4 regions of the Agrobacterium sp. 22094 genome follow, and region 4 is predicted to be linked to each of the others. Evidence: predicted binding sites of a transcription regulator. Region 4 holds the regulator's gene; each other region holds the start of a gene.
What was found. Region 4 encodes PhoB, which activates phosphate uptake and scavenging genes when phosphate is short. Its sites were predicted from a motif close to TGTCATNNANCTGTCAT; they were not measured.
Positions count from the first base shown of each region.

Region 1: the regulator PhoB is predicted to act here: its motif matches at 2,350-2,366, upstream of ACTJK5_RS16420 (YrbL family protein).
Region 2: the regulator PhoB is predicted to act here: its motif matches at 3,098-3,114, upstream of ACTJK5_RS12410 (DUF1045 domain-containing protein).
Region 3: the regulator PhoB is predicted to act here: its motif matches at 3,235-3,251, upstream of ACTJK5_RS01140 (YdcH family protein).

Region 1 is NZ_JBQEPX010000003.1:323,860-328,891, reverse strand. It holds gene ACTJK5_RS16440 (disulfide bond formation protein B) at 1-171, opposite strand, end outside; tRNA gene ACTJK5_RS16435 (tRNA-Leu) at 504-588, shown strand; gene ACTJK5_RS16430 (hypothetical protein) at 636-1,070, shown strand; gene ACTJK5_RS16425 (hypothetical protein) at 1,094-1,468, opposite strand; gene ACTJK5_RS16420 (YrbL family protein) at 1,599-2,336, opposite strand; gene ACTJK5_RS16415 (acetyl-CoA carboxylase carboxyltransferase subunit alpha) at 2,510-3,463, opposite strand; gene xerD (site-specific tyrosine recombinase XerD) at 3,527-4,480, opposite strand; gene ACTJK5_RS16405 (hypothetical protein) at 4,495-4,647, opposite strand; gene ACTJK5_RS16400 (shikimate kinase) at 4,938-5,032, shown strand, end outside.
Region 2 is NZ_JBQEPX010000001.1:2,541,253-2,546,284, forward strand. It holds gene ACTJK5_RS12395 (LysR family transcriptional regulator) at 1-572, shown strand, start outside; gene phnN (phosphonate metabolism protein/1,5-bisphosphokinase (PRPP-forming) PhnN) at 582-1,181, opposite strand; gene ACTJK5_RS12405 (alpha-D-ribose 1-methylphosphonate 5-triphosphate diphosphatase) at 1,178-2,314, opposite strand; gene ACTJK5_RS12410 (DUF1045 domain-containing protein) at 2,307-2,999, opposite strand; gene phnE (phosphonate ABC transporter, permease protein PhnE) at 3,150-4,499, opposite strand; gene phnE (phosphonate ABC transporter, permease protein PhnE) at 4,499-5,032, opposite strand, start outside.
Region 3 is NZ_JBQEPX010000001.1:240,871-245,902, reverse strand. It holds gene ACTJK5_RS01155 (tetratricopeptide repeat protein) at 12-1,247, opposite strand; gene ACTJK5_RS01150 (thiamine phosphate synthase) at 1,256-1,909, opposite strand; gene ACTJK5_RS01145 (sulfite exporter TauE/SafE family protein) at 2,090-2,854, shown strand; gene ACTJK5_RS01140 (YdcH family protein) at 2,998-3,174, opposite strand; gene ACTJK5_RS01135 (YdcH family protein) at 3,410-3,613, shown strand; gene purE (5-(carboxyamino)imidazole ribonucleotide mutase) at 3,690-4,157, shown strand; gene ACTJK5_RS01125 (5-(carboxyamino)imidazole ribonucleotide synthase) at 4,154-5,032, shown strand, end outside.
Region 4 is NZ_JBQEPX010000001.1:2,264,038-2,269,069, forward strand. It holds gene ACTJK5_RS11065 (aspartate aminotransferase family protein) at 1-306, opposite strand, end outside; gene ACTJK5_RS11070 (GcrA family cell cycle regulator) at 759-1,295, shown strand; gene ACTJK5_RS11075 (hypothetical protein) at 1,415-1,882, shown strand; gene phoB (phosphate regulon transcriptional regulator PhoB) at 1,966-2,649, opposite strand; gene phoU (phosphate signaling complex protein PhoU) at 2,672-3,388, opposite strand; gene pstB (phosphate ABC transporter ATP-binding protein PstB) at 3,480-4,295, opposite strand; gene pstA (phosphate ABC transporter permease PstA) at 4,367-5,032, opposite strand, start outside.

The DNA of each region.
Region 1 (5,032 bases), on a different contig from region 4:
GATCGGGGTCGCATAATAGTACGGATCACGCTGCAACAGGCAAAGCGCGCAGGGCGTATAGCCGCCGATATGCTGAAATCCCAAAGCCGACCCAACGGTGAAGATCATACCCGCCGTGACAAGCAACGCCGAAACCATGCGGCTTTTTTCCGCTGAAACACCTACGCTCATCATCGTCCTCATAACGCCAAAATCCTGCAAACCACCTGAACAGGTGGAAACTAAGGCGCCCCGCTCCGAAGAAAGTTCAGCGTCTCCACGAACGAGGCCTTACAAAACAACGCCTCAAAGCAAGCCAAGCGAAATTGAACGATCGCAACGCGCTTCAGGACGGAAAGCACCATCGCTCTAATCCAGTCCCACCCGAACTGCAATCCTCAGAACCGCCGCTCCAGCGGCAGACAAGCAAAGTTTCATCAAACGCAGTTTTCAGCAAAAACAGGTTGACCAAAGACCCGCGGTTCGTATAGTCCGCCGCATACCAACCGACACGCTTCGGAGTTGCCCCTTTGGCGGAATTGGTAGACGCGCCTGACTCAAAATCAGGTTCCGAAAGGAGTGCTGGTTCGATTCCGGCAAGGGGCACCATCATCTTTTTCAAGCCACTGAGAAAGCTGCGCTTTTAGGCGCTTTTTGTGTCACTTTTTGACAACCTCAGAGCGTGGGCGATACTCGCGCGCTTTGGCCGAATCCGCTTCGAGATGGACTCGTGCAAATCCGATCTCCCTTTCGTGCAGTCATGCCTTCTGGGTTTTACAAATGGCATGAACTGCGAACCGCAGCGGATGGCTGGGCAAGAATACTTGCTGCGTCGTACGTTACCTATCGAGGTCAAAAATTACATTCTGTTTCACCGGGGAGACATTTCGCACGCGATGTATGTGGAGAGCGCGCAGCGGACAGTCGCTCGCCTTGGCGCCGTTGAGAATTCCAGCTTTGTCCGAAGCAAAGCGATCAATGCCCTAGAGACAAGTACAACAGTCGAGCGGTATGTTCCGATCACCAGAATGACCGCCAACAAAATGCCGCCGGTCGATTCTTCTATCGTCGATGAGTCGCTAGAGGTGTGATACCTTACAGCGAAATCACGTTGTCACTTCGCCGACTTTTTGCTTCCCGGCTTTGTCACCGTGGGAATGTTGCAGCCTTTGCTTCTCAGATTGGCTTCGATCGCGTTGACTTTGCCTTTCGTGACAGCCAACTGACCTTCCTTATCACCACCAAAGGTGCTCGACATCGGAACGCCTATTAGAAAGACGCCAAAAGCATCGCCTGTTGCGGCATCGTTCTGTTGCTTGGAGACGGCCAATAGAGCGGTTTGCTCCTTCAGGTACTCCTGCGCCAATGATTGGCAGTCCATGTTGCCATAAGCGGCCATCGGCACATCGACTGGAACAATAGCATCTGGTCTTTTTGCACAGGCAGTCACGGCCAGTCCTGCGACCAGCAGCGTCAAAATCTTTTTCATGATGTCCCTTTACCCCTCGAAGACGCCCCTACGTCCCTTGATCAACGATACAACGTAAGATCGAGATCGAGTCAATAGTTTGCTGGGGTCAGATGCAGGTGTCCACGGACTTATTGGAAACTACGAAGATTCATCCATCGATCAACTGGCCATCCGAGATATCGATACCCAACATCGTACCTGCGAATACGAAGAGCAGAAGAACAGTCCGGTTGCTCAACGTTGATCTCATGAAACGGTGCGCCACTTCTGCATAGATCGACTGGGCCAGTCGCTTCTTATAGCTCCGGTTTAGCCAGGAAAACCATGACCGGACGGGAAGGAAGGTCTTGTCTCCGATGCCGTCGATCAGGACGAGTGCACCGTTCTTCTCGTCAACGACGATATTCTTCAGGTGCACGTCCACGGCAACAATCTCGCTCTTGACCAGCCAGTCCAGGAATTCCGAAAGCGCAGCATCCGTCTGCTGGCTGTATTGCCCGCTCTCGATCGCATCCTGAAGGGTCATCGCAAGGGCACCGTTTCTCCGGCGCACAGCCTTCACCAGAATGCCTGTGCCCCTGTCGGTAGAAACGACGCCTGCAAAATGCTGGAGATGGCGCGCGGTTCTGGGGCCTTCTTGTGCGACCCGCTCATACTCCCGCAATTCGCGCCGCAGCGGCACGATAGCCTTATAGAAACGCCGCACTAAATACAGCAGCCGGATGTTCTGGAAGTAGCGGCGTGGCGGCATCTTTGTCTGCACCTTCACGAGCATGTTGGTACCGGGAAGAGCGTAGACCTCACGCGACATGCCGGACGCCAGCGGCTTTTCCAGAAGTCTTAACGGGGACCGGGAATTATCGGTTACCGACGCCGATATCGACATCACTGTCTCCTGTTGTCATAAATATGAAATATTCCTCATATTGCATATTAGTGCGAGACAAAAGCTTCGTTTGCGAGAAGGCAGGCCTATCGCGTGGCGGTGTGAACCACAGATAAGCAAAAGGCGCACCGGGAGCGGCGCGCCTTCACAAGCAGAAAACAGGGTCGAGCGGATTACAGGCTGCGGCCGATGTCCAGGAACTTCTGACGACGTTCGGCGCGAAGCTGGCTGCCGGTTTGAGCTGTCAGCTCTTTCAACGCAGATTCGATTGTTTTCCCCGTTGCGGCGATCACGCCTGAGGGGTCGCGGTGGGCGCCGCCGATGGGCTCCGGAATGATCCCGTCAATGACGCCGAGCGCTTTCAGGTCATCCGAAGTGATCTTCATGTTGGTCGCGGCCTCCTTGGCGCGGGTCGAATCGCGCCAGAGGATGGAGGCTGCACCTTCGGGGGAGATCACAGAGTAGATTGCGTGTTCGAGCATGTAGACACGGTTGCCGGTGGCGATCGCAATGGCGCCGCCGGAGCCGCCTTCGCCGATGACGACGGACACGATCGGCACCTTGGCGTTCAGGCACATTTCCGTCGACCGGGCGATGGCTTCCGCCTGGCCGCGTTCTTCAGCACCGACACCTGGATAAGCGCCGGCGGTATCGATGAGCGTCACGACGGGTAGAGAGAAGCGGTCGGCCAGTTCCAGAACGCGGATCGCCTTGCGGTATCCTTCCGGACGCGGGCTACCAAAATTATGCTTGAGGCGCGACTTCGTGTCGTTGCCCTTTTCCTGGCCGATGATTGCGACTGGCTGGCCGTTGAAACGGCCAAGACCTGCCTGGATGGCGGCATCTTCGGCAAACTTGCGGTCGCCGGCCAGCGGCGTGAAGTCGGTGAAGAGCGCGCTCGCATAGTCGATGAAGTGCGGGCGCTGCGGGTGGCGGGCAACCTGCGTCTTCTGCCAGGCATTCAGCTTGGAATAGATGTCCTGCATCGCGTCGTTGACGCGCGATTCCAGACGCGAAATTTCCTCGGACGTATCTATGCTCTCGTCTTCTGCGGCCAGTTTCTTCAGTTCAAGAATCTTGCCTTCCAGGTCCGAAATGGGTTTTTCGAAGTCGAGATAGCTGAGCATGAGATCCGTTTCCGATCGTTTTGCGCAAGGTTTGACCGGGCTCTCCCGGCGGTTCCGGTCGCTCTAATCAAGGTTTTTGCCCTGTTTGGCAAGAGGGTGGTGCGTTTGTACCAACTCTTGGAGGCGTTCTTCCAACACATGTGTGTATATTTGTGTCGTTGAAATGTCCGAATGGCCGAGCAGTTCCTGCACTGCGCGCAGATCCGCGCCGTTCTGCAGAAGATGGCTGGCAAAGGCGTGCCTAAGCACATGCGGCGAGACGGCCGAGGGGGTGAGGCCGGCGCGGATGGCGATATCCTTCAGGTCGCGGGCAAACACCTGACGGGGCAGATGCCCCTCCTTGCTGGCAGAGGGAAACAGCCACGGGCTTTCTTCGTCTGACTTGCCCTTCGGCGCGAGCGCCTTGCGGGCTTCATCGTATCTCTCCATCGCCTCGATCGCCGTTCGTGACAACAAGACGACGCGATCCTTGTTGCCCTTGCCGCGGATCATCAGGAAACGGCCTTCGTGTCGCAGGACCTTGGCCGGCAAGGAGACGAGTTCGCTAACGCGCATGCCCGTTGCGTAGAGCAGCTCCAGCAGAAGATGCATGCGGATGCGCGCCAGTTGCCCCGGCCCTTCCAGGCTCGCTTCTTCCGCGGCTTTGGCGAGAAGCGCTGTGACGCTGGCAACACTCATGGTTTTCGGAAGAGATCGACCTTTGCGTGGCGCGTCCAATATTCCAGTAGGATCGTCGGTGCGAACACCCTCAGAATAGAGAAACTTGTAAAACTGCCGGAGCGCAGAAAGGCGCCGTGCCTGCGAGGATGCGGCAAAGCCTTGCGCAGAAAGATGAGCCAGATAGGCCGAGAGGTCGGCTGTGGTTGCCTCGGTCAATGACGCATGGCGCGATGAGAGAAACGCCATCAGGTCGTTGAGATCGCGCTCATAGGAGGCAAGCGTGTTCATCGCCGCACCGCGCTCGGCGCTCATCATTTCCAGAAAGCCTTCCAGTCGTGCATGATCCTGGCGAGACATGGCTTGCCTGCTCCTCAAGGTGTCGGCGGATTGAGGCGCTCGGACGGAATGCGAACCGTGACCTCCCGCTCGCGCGGTTTCACCAGCGAAACAAGCGATACCATGCTTCCATAGATAATGCCGGCGATGGCCGCGAGGATGAAGATAAAACGGAAAAGGGTGGGCATGATCACTCCGCAGCACTTGGTCGCCTTGCCTGTGAGAACATCTTGGCAAGGGCATGGCGTGGCTGGCCTTCCGCATGACAATCGGTGTCATCCGGCCAGGCTATTTCTATGGCTTAAAGCGCGCCCGCCGCGATCCTTCAGATTCGCGCTCTAGGCTTTAGGTTCTTGTTTCATCGCATGTCGTTATCGCAAAACCGCTGCACACTTTTGCGCGACATGCTTATAAGGCGCGATTTGGCTTGACGCTTGGTAAACATTTGAAGATACCGAAGCCAAATGGGCCATCATTCATGAGCGAAACCAACTTATCTCTTCCCCAGAGCCTGGGAGAAAAAGCGCGTGCCGCTCTTGGCAGGCGCAACATCGTCTTTGTTGGGCTCATGGG
Region 2 (5,032 bases), 280 kb from region 4:
CGTTTCTCGCGCCACGCCTGGGAGAGTTGACGGCGGCTCACCCGGAACTGAGAATCGAGCTCGTGCCGGTGCCGCGATCCTTTTCGCTTTCGCAGCGCGAGGCAGATATTGCGATCACCATCGAGCGGCCCGAGCAGGGGCGGCTGATCTATTCGAAGCTGACGGATTACTCGCTCGGTCTCTACGCTTCGAAGAGCTATCTTGAAGCAAACCCGACGCCTGAAACGGTCGAGGATTTAAGGCAGCATCGGCGGATCGGTTATGTCGAGGATCTCATCTTTTCGCCGTCACTCAATTTTACCTCGGAGGTTCTCCGCGACTGGGATGCGACCTTCGCGATTTCCAGCGCCATAGGCCAGACCGAAGCAGTACGCTCCGGTGCCGGGATCTGCATCCTGCATGATTACATTGCCCGCAACGATCCAAGCCTTGTACGCCTACTTCCCGAGATATCGATTCGCCGATCCTACTGGACCGCCTATCACGAAAATGCCCGTCAGCTTGCGCGGGTAAGAACGGTGGTGCAGTTCCTGCAGGATATCGTCGCGAAGGAGCGTCGCAGCTTCTTGTGAGCGAATAGCCTATCGGGTCGATAGGCTGCTCTGCAGGAGAGCGAGCAGGACCGATCCCGCCTCCTCGATCTCGCCGCTATTGTCGATGGTCGTCACGTCGAAACTATCGCAGATTGCATCCACCTTGCGGTCGAGCCGGCCCATGATTTCCGACATGCTCTCGCGGCCCCGGTTCGCCAGCCTGGCGGAGAGGATTTCCGGCCGTGCTGTGACCACCACCACTTTCAAGTTGGGGAAGGCTGCTCTGAAGTGGGGAAGTGCGGAGCGTGAGCCATTCGCCACCGCCACGCCGCCCTTCTTCAGATGCTGCTTGACCGAAGCGGGTATTCCATAATGCAGACCGTGGGCACTCCAGGACACACAAAATTCGCCGGCTACCTTTTTTCGTTGGAAGGTCTCTTCGCTGCAACCCTCATGGTTCTCGCCACCCGCGTCACTGTCTCGGGTAATGATACGCCGGACGAAATGCACGTCTGCCTGATCACGCAGCCGCTCGGCCGCGTAGTCGATCAGCGTGTCCTTGCCGGCACCGCTCGGACCGACAACGACGATCATCGTTCCGAGGGTGTCCAAATTCGGCGGAAATGCGTCTGACGATACAAGGCTCATGCGACACGTTTTCCCTGCCGCCAGACGCTGCGCACCACGGGCACACCGCTTTCGCGACGCACCCGTACGAGGTCGGCGCGCAGTCCTTCGGCAATAGAACCGCGATCTGTCAGACCAACCGTCTTTGCCGGTGTTGCCGTGACCATCGCAAGTGCCTTGGGAAGGGTAATCCCGTCCACCTGATCGGCGAGCAGGAAGGGCGCGTAGAGCAGGCTGAAAGGCACGTAATCAGAGGACAGCACATCGAGAACGCCGAGTTCGGCGAGATCGCGCGCAGCAATATTGCCCGAATGGGATTTGCCGCGAACGATGTTCGGCGCGCCCATCAGAACACTCATGCCCGCCGTGTGCGATGCCTTGGCGGCTTCGACGCTGGTGGGGAATTCAGCAAGCCGCACACCATGACCGATCGCCTCCTCGACATGGGCTTCAGTGGCATCGTCATGGCTCGCAACCGTGATGCCGCGCTCAGCACAACGGGCGGAAAGGTAATCGCGGTGCTTGCCGGAATATTTCCCGGAGGCCGAGACGCGCCGGTCGACAAAGGCCTTGAAGGCCTCATCGCTCAGACCGCGCTTTTTCTGGTAGAACATGATGTACTGGTCCATCGTCTGAAACTGACGCTGGCCCGGGGAATGATCCATCAGCGAAATCAGCCGCACATGCGGATCGTTTTCGAAATCCTCGAAATGCTCCAGTACGTCGGCGGAGGCTACTTCGCAGCGCAGATGCAGCAGGTGATCGGAGCGAAGCCGATCTTCACCCTTGGCCTTTTCAATGGCGTCGGCCATGTCGCGCATTTCGCCGCGCTCGAAGCCGCCATCCTCATCCGAGCCGAGACGCAGACAATCGAAGACGGTGGTGATGCCGGAGGACGCGACCTGCGCATCATGGGCCTGAATGGCGGCAATCTTGTCCCAGGTGACGCCCGGGCGCGGGGAATAATGCTGTTCAAGATGGTCGGTGTGAAGCTCGACGAGGCCGGGGATCAGATAGTCGCCTTCGAAGTCTTCGCCGGTTTGCGATGCGCCTTCGCTGATATCGGCAATCACGCCATCGCGGATCAGGACGGAACCTTGGATAACATCGTCGGAGAGGACGATGTGCGCATTGGATAGGACATGTTCAGCCATTTCGGACGTCTTTCGTATTGGAAGCAGCCAGTGGCTGCCAGCTATGAACGGTAAAGGCTTCACCACGCTCTTTCTCGACAAAAAGGCCGAGGCCGGAGATGGTCAGGGGGCTATGGATGAAGCCGGAAAATGTCTTGCTCAGGATGTCGCCCATCTCTTGCCTACGTGCCTCACTCACCGGCCCTGTCAGTGTCATGTGAAAGCGGAAATCATCCATCACATAAGGGTAACCCCAGCGATGAAGATTGGCGCGCTGGCTTTCGCTGAGCGTTTCCGGCTTACGGCGGGCAATATCGCGCTCCGACAACGGCGCGCGGAAGGGCTCGAAATGTCTCACCACATCGGCGGTGAAATCCTGAAGCGGCTGATGGAGCGTGGCCGGAACCAGTGCGAAGAAAGGCCCGAGTGAGCCGATGACGATTTCGGGAATATCGAAGGCGGCGTGTGAAGCTGCAAAGGCGGAGAATGCCTCCACCAACTCGCTCTCATGTCTGCCTTCGGCAAGCTCGAAGGGCGCTTTCAGCGTGGCGTGGAAACCGTAGCGCCTTGGCTCTTCGGTAACGTCCGCAAAGCTGGCATAGTCGTCAAAGCCCTCACCGGAAAAGGCGTTGCGTCCCAGCCACCGTGACGCTGTCTCAGTCAGCGAATCGGTGGCGGAGGGCGAAAAAAAGAGAGCGTAGCGCACGATGTCGCACTTTCGAATGTCATGGAAACAGCGGAAGCGTCATTTGAGACGACTCGTCTCTACCCCGCAAGGTCAGAAGTGCGAGGTAGACCTTTTCCGTGACAGAATGATGATACCGGGCAAGAAATTTGCCGGATATCCTTTCCCCATTCAGTGGTGCGTTTTGCCAATGAGGCGCGAGCGGATCGCGTTCGACATATTGTCGAACAGGAAGACGACGATAAGGATCAACAGCACCATATAGGCGACCTTGTCCCAATCCTGATTGGTACGCATGGCTTCCAGCAGTTTGAGGCCGATGCCGCCTGCGCCCACCGCACCGATAACCGTGGCGGAGCGGGTGTTGCTTTCCCAGAAATAGAGCGACTGTGAAATGAAGACCGGCAGCACCTGCGGAATGACGCCGAAGCGGTTGACGATGACCGACGAGGCGCCGACCGATTTCACGCCTTCGCGCTGCTTGTCATCGACATTTTCCAGAGCCTCGGCATAGACCTTTCCGAGCGCACCCGTGTCGGTGAAGAAGATCGCGGCAATGCCGGGGATCGGTCCGGGGCCGAAGCTTCTGGTGAAGAATAGCGCCCAGATCAGCATGTCGATCGAGCGGAGGAAGTCGAAGAGCCGCTTCATGCCCCAGTTTGCCGCCCTGCTGGCAGTGATGTTGCGGGCGGCGATGAAGGCCAGAGGAAAGGCAAAGAGCGTACCGAGAAGCGTGCCGAGGAAGGCCATGACCAGCGTCTGCAACAGCTTGGACAGGATGTCCTCATGCTGCCAGGCATCGTTGCCGAGGAAATCATCGGCCATCTTTGAAATATTGGACTGTGCCGGATCGACGCGATCCTGCCACAGCGCCAGCGCTGCCAGCTCACCCCAGCTCTTGCCCCAGAACTGTGAGCGCGTGTCGAAGAAGAAGTTGGCCCAGCCGAGGAAGCGGCGCTGGACATAAAGCTGCGAGGTGCGAATTTCCGCCTGACCGGCAAAGCCGTACTCGACGACGACCTTGTTCTCATCCTGGCGGATTTGAACAGGCGCGCCGGCGGGGGCCGTGACGCGGTCAGCGCCGATGGTCACCGGATAGAGCGTACCATCGATGTAAACATTGGCCTGCGTCGGGGTGATATCGATACGGTTCTGCTGATCGCCATAGGTCACGCTATAGCCGCCATTCGGCAACGGCTGGAGCCAGCTGATATTGGCATTGGCTGGATACTGCCCGCGGCTCGTCCATTGCGGCACGACCTTGCCATCATCGAAGCGAAGCCGTGGCTGGGCGCGCCAGGAATACCAGTCCTGAATATAGCTGGAAGCGCGGTCCCAGCGACCGTTGGTCAAGGCCGGGCCGACATTGAAGGCGAAGAAGCAGATGACGAGATAGGCGATGGCTACGACCAGACCGACAAACAGTCCATAGCGGCGCATGAAGCCCAGCTGGAAAACCTGAGGGTATTGGGACAAAAGACGTTCGCGATCCGCACCATTGATGACAAAGCTCGTGGACATCAGGCCGCTCCCCGTCCGAATTCAAAGGATTGATGGCCGATCAGCCTGCGGCGCAGCCAGCCGGAAAACTGGTCGACAGCGATGATGGTGACCAGCAGCATGATGATGATGGCATAGGTCTTGGCGGCGTGATCATTGCCGATCGCCAGGCGAAAGACCTCGCCGATACCGCCGCCGCCGACAGCACCGATGATGGTGGAGGCGCGCACATTGATTTCGGCGCGCAGCAGCGCATAGGAGACGAAATTCGGCAGAACCTGCGGCACGATGGCAAAGCGCACACGCTCCAGCCAGTTGGCGCCCGATGCCCGCAACCCCTCATCCGGCTTCATATCGGCATTTTCGACGACTTCGAAGAAGAGTTTTCCGAGCGCGCCGACGGTATGAATGGTGATGGCGACGATGGCGGCAATGGGCCCGAGCGAAAGAATGGCGGTCAGCAGTCCGGCGATGACGATTTCCGGGAAGGCGCGCATCACTTCCAGCATGCGTCGGACGGAAAAACGCACGGCACCGGCGCCGACGAGATTGGT
Region 3 (5,032 bases), 2.0 Mb from region 4:
CGGTTTCGCCCTCAGTTGGGCCGGAACTTGTTGGCCGCGTCGATCGCCTGCTTCTGCTGACTGTCCTCGATGCCGAGATAGAAATCTTCAAGCCCCGGGTCTTTTAGCCCTGCGCGGCGCGACAGCACATACCACTTGGCCGCCTCGATCGGATCGGGGCGCGTTCCGAGCGCCTGGATGTAGAGATGCGCCACCTTGTTCTGCGCCACGACATTGCCGCGCTGAGCAGCGCCATTCAGCCAGCGGAACCCTTCTTCCAGATCGCGCTCGCCGGCCGTGCCGTTAACCAGCCAGATGCCGAGATCGACCTGCGCGGTATCGAAGCCAGCCTTCGCGGCCCGCGTCAGCCATTCGCGCGCCTTTGCCTTCTTTTCCTTCGGCACCTCCGGCACGTTCAAATAGATCTGCGACACGGCATATTGGGCATCCGCAATCCCTTTTTCCGCCGATCGTTCATAGAAGGGCAGCGCCGCCATCAGACCCTTTGGCCCGGGCGTCTGGGAAACGAGGATCTGCGCCCAGTTGAATTCGGCTTCCGGATTGCCTGCCTCGGCCGCACGGCGCATGTAGTCGTCGGCAAGCGTCTTGTCGTGCTTGACGAGCCGGCCTTCCATCAGGATCAGCGCATATTTGAACATGGCGACGGCATCGCCATTCTTGGCGGCCTGCTCGTACCAGAAGGCGGCGGTCTTGTCGTCGCGGGCAATGCCGAGACCGCGGCTCATCATTTCGGCGACCAGCGTCTGCGCTGCGGCATCGCCGTCCTGCGCGCGGGTCAGGGCCTTGTCCAGCGCCTGCACATATTCGCCGCGCTGGTAATGGCCATAGGCCTCGTCGATCTTGCCCTTGAATTCCTTTTCCTTCGGCAGCGGCGGAAGCTCGGCTCCCATGCGCTGATAGACGGTGACGCCTTCCGAAGGCTGGAGATCCTTCTGATCGCCGCCGGTCACCCGGCCTTTTCGCAGCGGATCGGCATCCTGGTCCGTCGGTCGCGACAGCACGTCCGGTCCCTGGTTCACCACCGGTCCAAAATCGGTGTCTTCCTCGCCCGCGCCATCAGTACCTTGCGCCTGCGGCTGAAGGCCCGGCAGAAGATCAGGGCTTGCCTGCGGCTCGGCCTGCTGCGGCGCAGACTGTTGTCCGGCAGCTGGAGCCTGGCCTTGCGCAAAGGCAGGGGCCGCGGTGATGGCAAAAGCCATCGCCAGAAGCGAGATCGATGGGGAAAGGCGGAGCAAGCGAAGGATCATCGCCCGTATCAACCGCCAAACCGTGGCGCTTTTTCGTCAAGCAATGCATTGGCTTCGGCAACGGCCTGCGCCGCACCGCCCGCGTGAGCGAAGACGGCCTGGCGCAGTGCCACGAATTCCACGCCGCTTTCGGCAACGGCAACCACCGAGGCGACATCCGAACCGCCCATGACGATCGACGGAATTTCGATCATCGACGCCCACCATTCGCCAAGCGCGACGTTCTTCGGGTGTGGCTCCGGCTTGATATCACCCTCCAGCTTGCCGAAGAAGATATAGTCCGGGTTCGCTTCGCCCTGCTCCAGCGCCTTGTGCCGGTCATCGGCATTGCCGCCGCCGACGATCATCTTCGGCGTGAACTTTTCCACCGCTTCCGCCAGCGGCTCCACGCCGCCGATCACGTGCAGGCCATCGGCCTTCACGCGGCCGGCAACACGGCTGTCACCGGCCACCAGCGCTGCGGCACCGGCCGCCTGCACGATCGGCACCAGCACTTCCGCGCGCTTCTGAAAGCTGTCGTCATCGAGAGCGTATTGAGGAATGATGACGGAGGCGACATCGCCGCCCCTCAGGGCATCCTCCAGCGCCTTGGCTTGCAGGTCAGCATCTTCGGCTTGCGGCACGATCAGAACCAGACGGCAGCGATCTTCAGGAGAACCCATGATTTTTCCATTTTCCGCAGAAAGAACGCTTCATCGCCAATCTGCACTCGTTTTCACATACTGTTTCCGATAAACCGGACTGCACGAAGGATCAACAGTTCATAGCTGGACTCTTTGTCGTCCTTTCCCCGCGCGGCCTGTTCCAATGGTCGTCTCACACGCTCATCTCAAGTCCTGACCATGTCGCTCGATCTCCATTTCTTCCTTGTTGCCATTCCCGCTGTCGTTCTGGTCGGCCTGTCGAAAGGCGGGCTGGGCGGTGCTCTGGCCTTGATGGGTGTGCCGCTGATGGCGCTGGCCGTGCCGCCGGTGCAGGCGGCGGCAATCTTCCTTCCCATTCTGATCGTCATGGATCTGGTCGCACTCTGGGCATGGCGCCACCACAACCACCGGGAAACGCTGCTCTTGATGCTGCCGGGCGCCATTGCTGGCATTGCGCTCGGCTGGGCCACCTCGACGCTGATTTCACCCGACGCGATGCGCCTCGTCGTCGCAACCGTCACCATCCTCTTCGTGCTGCGCTATTTCTACGAGACCTTCCGCGCCCGCCGCGGACAGGAGATTGCACCGAAGCCGCAGAGACCGGCTGCCGCCACGCTCTGGTCGTCACTTTCGGGCTATGCAAGCTTTGTCGCGCATGCGGGTGGTCCACCCTTCCAGATCTATGTGCTGCCGCTCAAGCTGGATCCGAAGACCTATACCGGCATGAGCGTGCGTTTCTTCGCCATCATGAACGCGGTCAAACTCATCCCCTATTTTGCGCTTGGCGCGCTGGATTCCACCAACCTCACCACCTCCGCGACGCTTCTGCCGGTGGCGATGATTGCCACATTTGCCGGCGCCAAAGTGGTCAAATATATGAAGCCTGCCGTCTTCTACCCGCTGATGTACGGCATGGCCTTCATCGCTGCCCTGAAGCTCTTGTGGGATGGCCTGGCTGCCTGATGGTGCAGCGACTGGAAAAAGCGGGTTTTTCTTTAAGACGTCGCCAGCAAAAAGGCCCTGATCGCGCTATGCAGCCAGGGCCTCGAACTTTTGCCGCTTCTCAGGCGCTGTTAGCGCCCTGCGGCCTCAATAATCATTGATAATCAATGTTTCGTGGTCGCTTTCAGCCTCTGCAACTCGTCTTTAAGGCGCAGCTTTCTGCGTTTAATGTCTGCGATCTCCCGGTCGTCGGAAGATGGGGAAGCAAGAATACTTTCGAGCTCCTCCTCCAGAGCACCGTGTTTCTTTTCGAGCGATGCAATATGAGCCTGAATGGTCATGCGGCACGTCCTTCCTTGTTGAACCTACCTCCAGCTCTCCATCGCTGGAGTTTCAGGTTTACGACAGCACTGTGACACGGAAAGCGCGCTTTGTCGAAGGCGAAATCGGGGCAATAGTGCGGCAAAAATGCTATTACGGGAAACTTCCCGTTACCGCCATTTGATGGTACAGGCACGAAGACCAACAACAGAGATGCCGGATGGCGGTCCGGTTCATTACAATGGGGACGACGAGATGGCCGACCAGGAACAGGCGGACGTCCGGCTTACGCTGGCAAGGCTGAGGCAGGAGCATGAGGATTATGACACGGCCATCAACGCCATGATTCAGACCAATTGCGAAGCGCTCAGAATTCAACGGATGAAGAAGAAGAAGCTGGCCATCAAGGACAAGATGACCCAGATCGAAGATCAGATCATCCCGGATATCATCGCCTGATAAGCTCTGGACCCTGACAACCCTCTGGACAAGGAGAGGCCGCTTGACCACTGAAACGCCGCCCGTCGCCATAATCATGGGAAGCCAGTCTGACTGGGAGACCATGAAAAACGCCGCCGATACGCTGGATGCGCTCGATATCGAATATGAGGCGCGCATCGTGTCCGCCCACCGCACGCCGGAGCGGATGTTCGATTTCGCCACCAATGCGAAGGACGAGGGCTTCAAGGTCATCATCGCCGGTGCCGGCGGTGCTGCCCATCTTCCCGGCATGACGGCAGCGCTGACCCCTCTCCCCGTCTTCGGCGTTCCGGTTCAGTCGAAAACCATGTCCGGCCAGGACAGCCTCTATTCCATCGTGCAGATGCCGGCGGGCATTCCGGTCGGCACGCTTGCCATCGGCAAGGCGGGAGCCATCAACGCCGCCCTTCTGGCCGCCGCCGTGCTGGCGCTTTCCGACGAGGATCTGGCCGACCGGCTGGATAATTACCGCGCCCGCCAGACGGCCATCGTTGCCGAATATCCCATGGACGCCCCGCAATGAAATCCTCCACCATCGGTATTATCGGCGGCGGCCAGCTTGGCCGCATGCTGGCCATGGCAGCCGCCCGCCTCAACTTCCGCACCGTGGTGCTGGAACCCCAGGCCGATTGTCCGGCGTCGCAGGTCTGCAACCGCCAGATCGTTGCGGCTTACGATGACGAGAAGGCGCTCGCCGAACTCGCAAGCCTCTGCGATGTCGTGACCTATGAATTCGAAAACGTGCCCGTCGTCGCGGCCGAAACGCTTGCCGCCTCTGTGCCGGTCTACCCGCCGGCGCAAGCGCTGAGCGCCTCGCAGGACCGCCTGACGGAAAAGCGCTTCCTCAATGGCTGCGGCATTCCAACGGCCGATTTCCGCGCCGTGGACGATCAGGCGGGTCTTGAAGCAGCACTTGCGGAGTTCGGCGGCAAGGGCGTGCTGAAGACGCGGCGCATGGGCTATGACGGCAAGGGGCAGCGCGTCTTTAAAGGCGGTGAAGATCCGACCGGCGCCTTCGATGCGCTCGGCAAGGTGCCGCTGATTCTCGAAAGTTTCATTCCTTTCGAGCGGGAGATTTCCATCATCGCCGCGCGTTTCCAGGATGGCACCGTCACCTGTTACGATCCGGCCGAAAACGTTCACCTGAACGGCATTCTCCATACGTCGACGATTCCCGCCGATCTTTCCGACGCAGCAAGAACCGTTGCGGTGGAATCGGCGCAGAAACTGCTCGCCGCGCTGAACTATGTGGGCGTCGTCGGCATAGAGTTCTTCGTGCTGGCGGATGGTTCGCTGGTGGCCAATGAAATGGCGCCCCGCGTCCACAATACCGGCCACTGGACGGAAGCGGCCTGTGTGATCTCGCAGTTCGAGCAGCATATCCGCGCAGTCGCGGGC
Region 4 (5,032 bases):
ACCGGAGTTTGTGAAGAACACCTTGTCGGCGAATGTTGCATCCGTCAGCCGCTTTGCCAGCACTTCCTGGCCTGCAACCTCATAGAGGTTGGACAGGTGCCAGACCTTCTCGACCTGTGCCTTGAGGGATTCAACCATATGGGGATGGCTATGGCCGACCGAGGTCACCGCAACGCCTGCACCGAAATCGAGATATCGCTCGCCGCTTTCCGTGATCAGCCAAACGCCCTCGCCTCGTTCGAAGCGCAGGGGGGCTTTGGAAAACGTATCGAACAACGGCCCGGATTTGGGGGCAGTTTCGGCCATGGCGACATCACTCCTTACGTCAAGTCGGGACAGACGACTGTCAATAGGGCTCGCGGGTTATCCCTGCCCTGAAAATCAAAAATGCCGCCTCGCGGCGGCCTGCATGCTGTCTTCATTGCGAGAGCACTATTGTCACTTCCCCGCCTAATGTCAACAAATCTCGGCACTTCCGGGCATTTACAAGCCTTGGTAGGTGCTTGCCGCGCAGGCCCGAGGTGTTGCCTTTCTGACTCACAGGGGAAGCAAGTTGGGGAAAACCGGAAAATCGATTCCAGATGATTCCTGCGACTCTTGTCACGGAGTCAACCGACGATTAGGTTAACCGTCAATTACTAGACTGCAATGCGGCGGAACTAGTCACCTACAATCTGGCGAATGGCCTGCGCGTGGTTCACTCCATGGCATAGTAGGTGGATTCTGCCCGAAAACAACGCGACGAGCGGAGAAGCGGCATGAACTGGACGGACGAACGAGTAGAAAAGCTCAAGAGATTATGGTCCGAAGGGCTTAGCGCAAGCCAGATCGCAGCACAACTAGGCGGTGTGAGCCGCAATGCCGTCATCGGCAAGGTTCACCGCCTCAACCTGCCAGGTCGCGCCAAGGCCGGCGGCACGGTCGCCACGTCGCGTCCTGCGCCCAAGCGTCCCGCAGCAGCGCCGCGTCCGGCAAGCTATGCGGCTCCGGCCCGCGCTGCGACCAGCCGTCCAGCACCGGCCCGTAGCTCTGGTGCCCTCGCTTTCAAGGAAGACATGGACATCGACACCGTCGAGCCCATGGAATATGTTCGTTCTTCCAACAATGTCGTTATCCCGATCTCGCGTCGCCTGACGCTGACGGAACTGACCGAGCGTACCTGCAAATGGCCGGTCGGCGACCCGCTCAAGGACGACTTCCATTTCTGCGGCTGCGAGGCGTCTGAAGCCTCGCCCTACTGCAAGTTCCACGCGAAGATGGCCTACCAGCCGGTCAGCGAACGCCGCAAGGCGTAAGGTCTGTCTCAGAACCAATTCAGAAAGCGGGCTTCGGTCCGCTTTTTTATTGGGCAGTCTCCAGCTTTGCCAAATAATCCAAGCTTGCCTGCAGCAATAATCGCGCCCAGACTATCATCATGGACGCGATCGACACACTGCACGACTATATCTCGGCGCTATGGGCCAGGGCCGTCGACACGCCCTTCCCGCCAATCCCGCGCAGCACCCGTGGCGACGGAACCGTTTACGTCGAATGGCGACGCGGCAGCTACTGGCTGATCTGCGAGGAGCGCGGAGAGGAATATTGGCGTCGGGAAGCCACGGACATGGACGATGCCGCCTTCCAGTTGATGTCGATCGTGACGGGAGAAGTGGTGCGCGATCGCGAGCTTGCGGTTCGGGAAAAAGCGCGCCGCCAGTCGACCGGCCCGGACGACTATTCGCGCTGGAACTGGATGTACCAGGAGATCGAACTGATGAGCGCGATCAAGGAGAGTTATGGTGCTCGAACCCGAGCCAATTATGCCGAGGTGCTGACGCGCAGCCCGTTGTCGAGGGACGAGATAGACGCCGCGCGATATCCCATTCCGTCAACATTGATTTGACGCCGGGAAGCCACGGGCTGTCCGCTCTGACGCCGCAAGAATAGGAGCGCTTGTACCTTCAAGCAAAGCGCTCCCGAAGCCGATCAGGCTTCCATGGAATAGCCGGCACCGCGAACGGTGCGGATGACATCCTGCATGCTGGAGAAATTCAGCGCCTTACGCAGACGACCGACATGGACGTCCACCGTGCGCTCATCCACATAGATATCGTGACCCCAGACACCATCGAGAAGCTGGGAACGGGAAAACACACGACCAGGCGAGGTCATGAGGAATTCCAGCAGACGGAATTCGGTCGGCCCGAGACGGACTTCGCGGCTCTTGCGATGGACGCGATGCGTCTCACGGTCAAGTTCGATATCGCCGCATTTCAGCACCGAGGACAGGACCTCCGGCTTGGCGCGGCGCAGCATCGCCTTGACGCGTGCCATCAGTTCCGGCGTGGAGAAGGGCTTCACGACATAGTCGTCCGCGCCCGTCGCCAGGCCCCGAACCCGTTCGCTTTCCTCGCCGCGCGCCGTCAGCATGATGATCGGCAGACGCTCGGTTTCCGGACGCATGCGCAGGCGACGGCAAAGCTCGATGCCGGAGACGCCCGGCAGCATCCAGTCGAGGATCAAAAGATCCGGCGTGCGCTCCTGAAGGCGGATTTCCGCCTCGTCGCCACGCGGAATGGTGTCCACGTCATAGCCTTCGGATTCGAGATTGTAACGGAGGAGGACGCTCAGCGCCTCCTCGTCTTCGACAACGGCGATTTTTGGCACCATGGCTCCAGATCCTATCTGTCGCTTACTCGGTCACAGCGCCGAGCGTGTTGGAACTATCGTCCTTCGGACGCTCACCTTCCGGCTGGCTGCCAGTGGTCATGTAGTAGATGGTCTCGGCGATGTTGGTGGCGTGGTCGCCGACACGCTCGATGTTCTTGGCACAGAACAGAAGATGCGTGCAGGTGGTGATGTTGCGCGGATCTTCCATCATGTAGGTCAAAAGCTCGCGGAAGAGCGAGGTGTACATGGCGTCGATTTCCTCGTCGCGCTCGCGGATGGCCTGGGCCTTTTCCGCCGATCGCGTGGAGTAGACGTCCAGCACTTCCTTCAACTGCACAAGCGCCAGTTCCGACAGATGCTCAAGGCCACGTGCCAGTTTGCGCGGAACGCCGGTGCCGGCAACAGCGATGACGCGCTTAGCGGTGTTCTTGCCCAGATCGCCGACGCGCTCCAGGTCTGCGGCAATGCGCAACGAACCAATGATTTCGCGAAGGTCTGCTGCCATCGGCTGGCGCTTGGCAATGGTGACGATCGCCTTGTCGCCGATTTCGCGCTCGGCGTGATCGAGGATCGTATCGTCCGAGATAACCTTTTGCGCCAAGGCTGCATCGGAATTGACGAGCGCACGCACGGCATCGGCGCACATCTGCTCGGCCAGGCCGCCCATTTCGGCGATCCGGCGGCTGAGGAACTTCAGCTCCTCATCATAGGCGGACATGATGTGGGAATGTGTCGACATGTTCGTAGTCTCCAGTTTCGAAACGCCCTGTCGCAAGCCTTTTTAGTGGCTCGAGCGACAGACGCGGTGGAATGTGCAAGCAGCAACAGGATCAGCCGAAACGACCCATGATATAGTCCTGGGTGCGCTGGTCATCCGGGTTGGTGAACATCTTGTCCGTATCGTTCTCCTCAACCAGGTGGCCGAGGTGGAACATGGCGGTACGCTGCGAAACGCGAGCGGCCTGCTGCATCGAGTGTGTCACGATGACGATGGTGTAGTTGGCACGAAGCTCGTGGATCAACTCTTCCACCTTGGCGGTCGCGATCGGGTCAAGCGCCGAGCATGGCTCATCCATGAGGATGACTTCCGGTGAAACGGCGATGGCACGTGCGATGCACAGGCGCTGCTGCTGGCCGCCGGACAGACCCGTGCCGGATTCTTGCAGGCGGTCCTTCGCTTCGTTCCAAAGACCTGCCTTCTGCAGGGCGGACTCGACGATCTGGTCCATATCCGCCTTGTTGCGGGCAAGACCGTGGATGCGCGGGCCGTAGGCAATGTTTTCGTAGATCGACTTCGGGAATGGGTTCGGCTTCTGGAACACCATGCCGACGCGAGCGCGAAGCTCGACGACATCGATGGCAGAATCGTAGATATCCTCACCATCGAGCGTAATCTCGCCGGTGACGCGGCAGCCATCGATTGTGTCGTTCATGCGGTTCAGCGTGCGCAGAAAGGTGGATTTGCCACAGCCCGAGGGGCCGATGAGAGCCGTCACCGTGTTTTCGCGAACGTTGAGCTTCACATCGTAAAGGGCGCGCTTCTCACCGTAATATACGGAGACGTCCTTGCCGATCATCTTATAGGAAACTTCATTCATTTTCTTGTCCAGCGCCTTTTCAACTGCTGCTTCCGACAACATGTTCATTGTTCCGTTCTCCCTTGCTTCTTATCGCATTTCCGAGCAGAAAACCGGTATCCACATTTCCTGGAGATGCTTTACCAGCGCCGTTCGAAGCGGCGACGCAGCAGGATTGCGCCCACATTCATCACCAGGAGGAACATAAGCAGGATGATGATAGCGCCGGATGTTCTTTCGACAAAGGCGCGTTCGGCTTCGTTCGCCCACATGTAGATCTGAACCGGCAAGGCCGTTGCAGGATCAAGCGGGGTCGTCGGGTAATTTGCCACAAAGGCCACCATGCCGATGAGAAGGAGCGGCGCGGTTTCGCCAAGCGCGTGTGCAAGGCCGATGATGGTGCCGGTCAGGATGCCCGGCATGGCAAGCGGCAGCACGTGGTGGAAGATGGTCTGCATCTTTGAGGCACCGAGACCGAGCGCTGCGGCGCGGATCGAAGGCGGCACGGCTTTCAAGGCAGCGCGTGTGGCGATGATGATGGTCGGCAGCGTCATCAGCGTCAGCACCAGACCACCGACCAGCGAGGCCGAGCGCGGAAGGCCCATGAAGTTGATGAAGACCGAGAGACCCAGCAGACCGTAAACGATGGACGGCACCGCTGCCAGGTTGTTGATGTTGACCTCGATGAGGTCCGTCAGGCGGTTCTTCGGCGCAAACTCTTCCAGGTAGATGGAAGCGGCAACCCCGATCGGCAGCGACAGAACGAGCACGATCAGCATCATGTAGAAGGAGCCGATCAGCGCGAC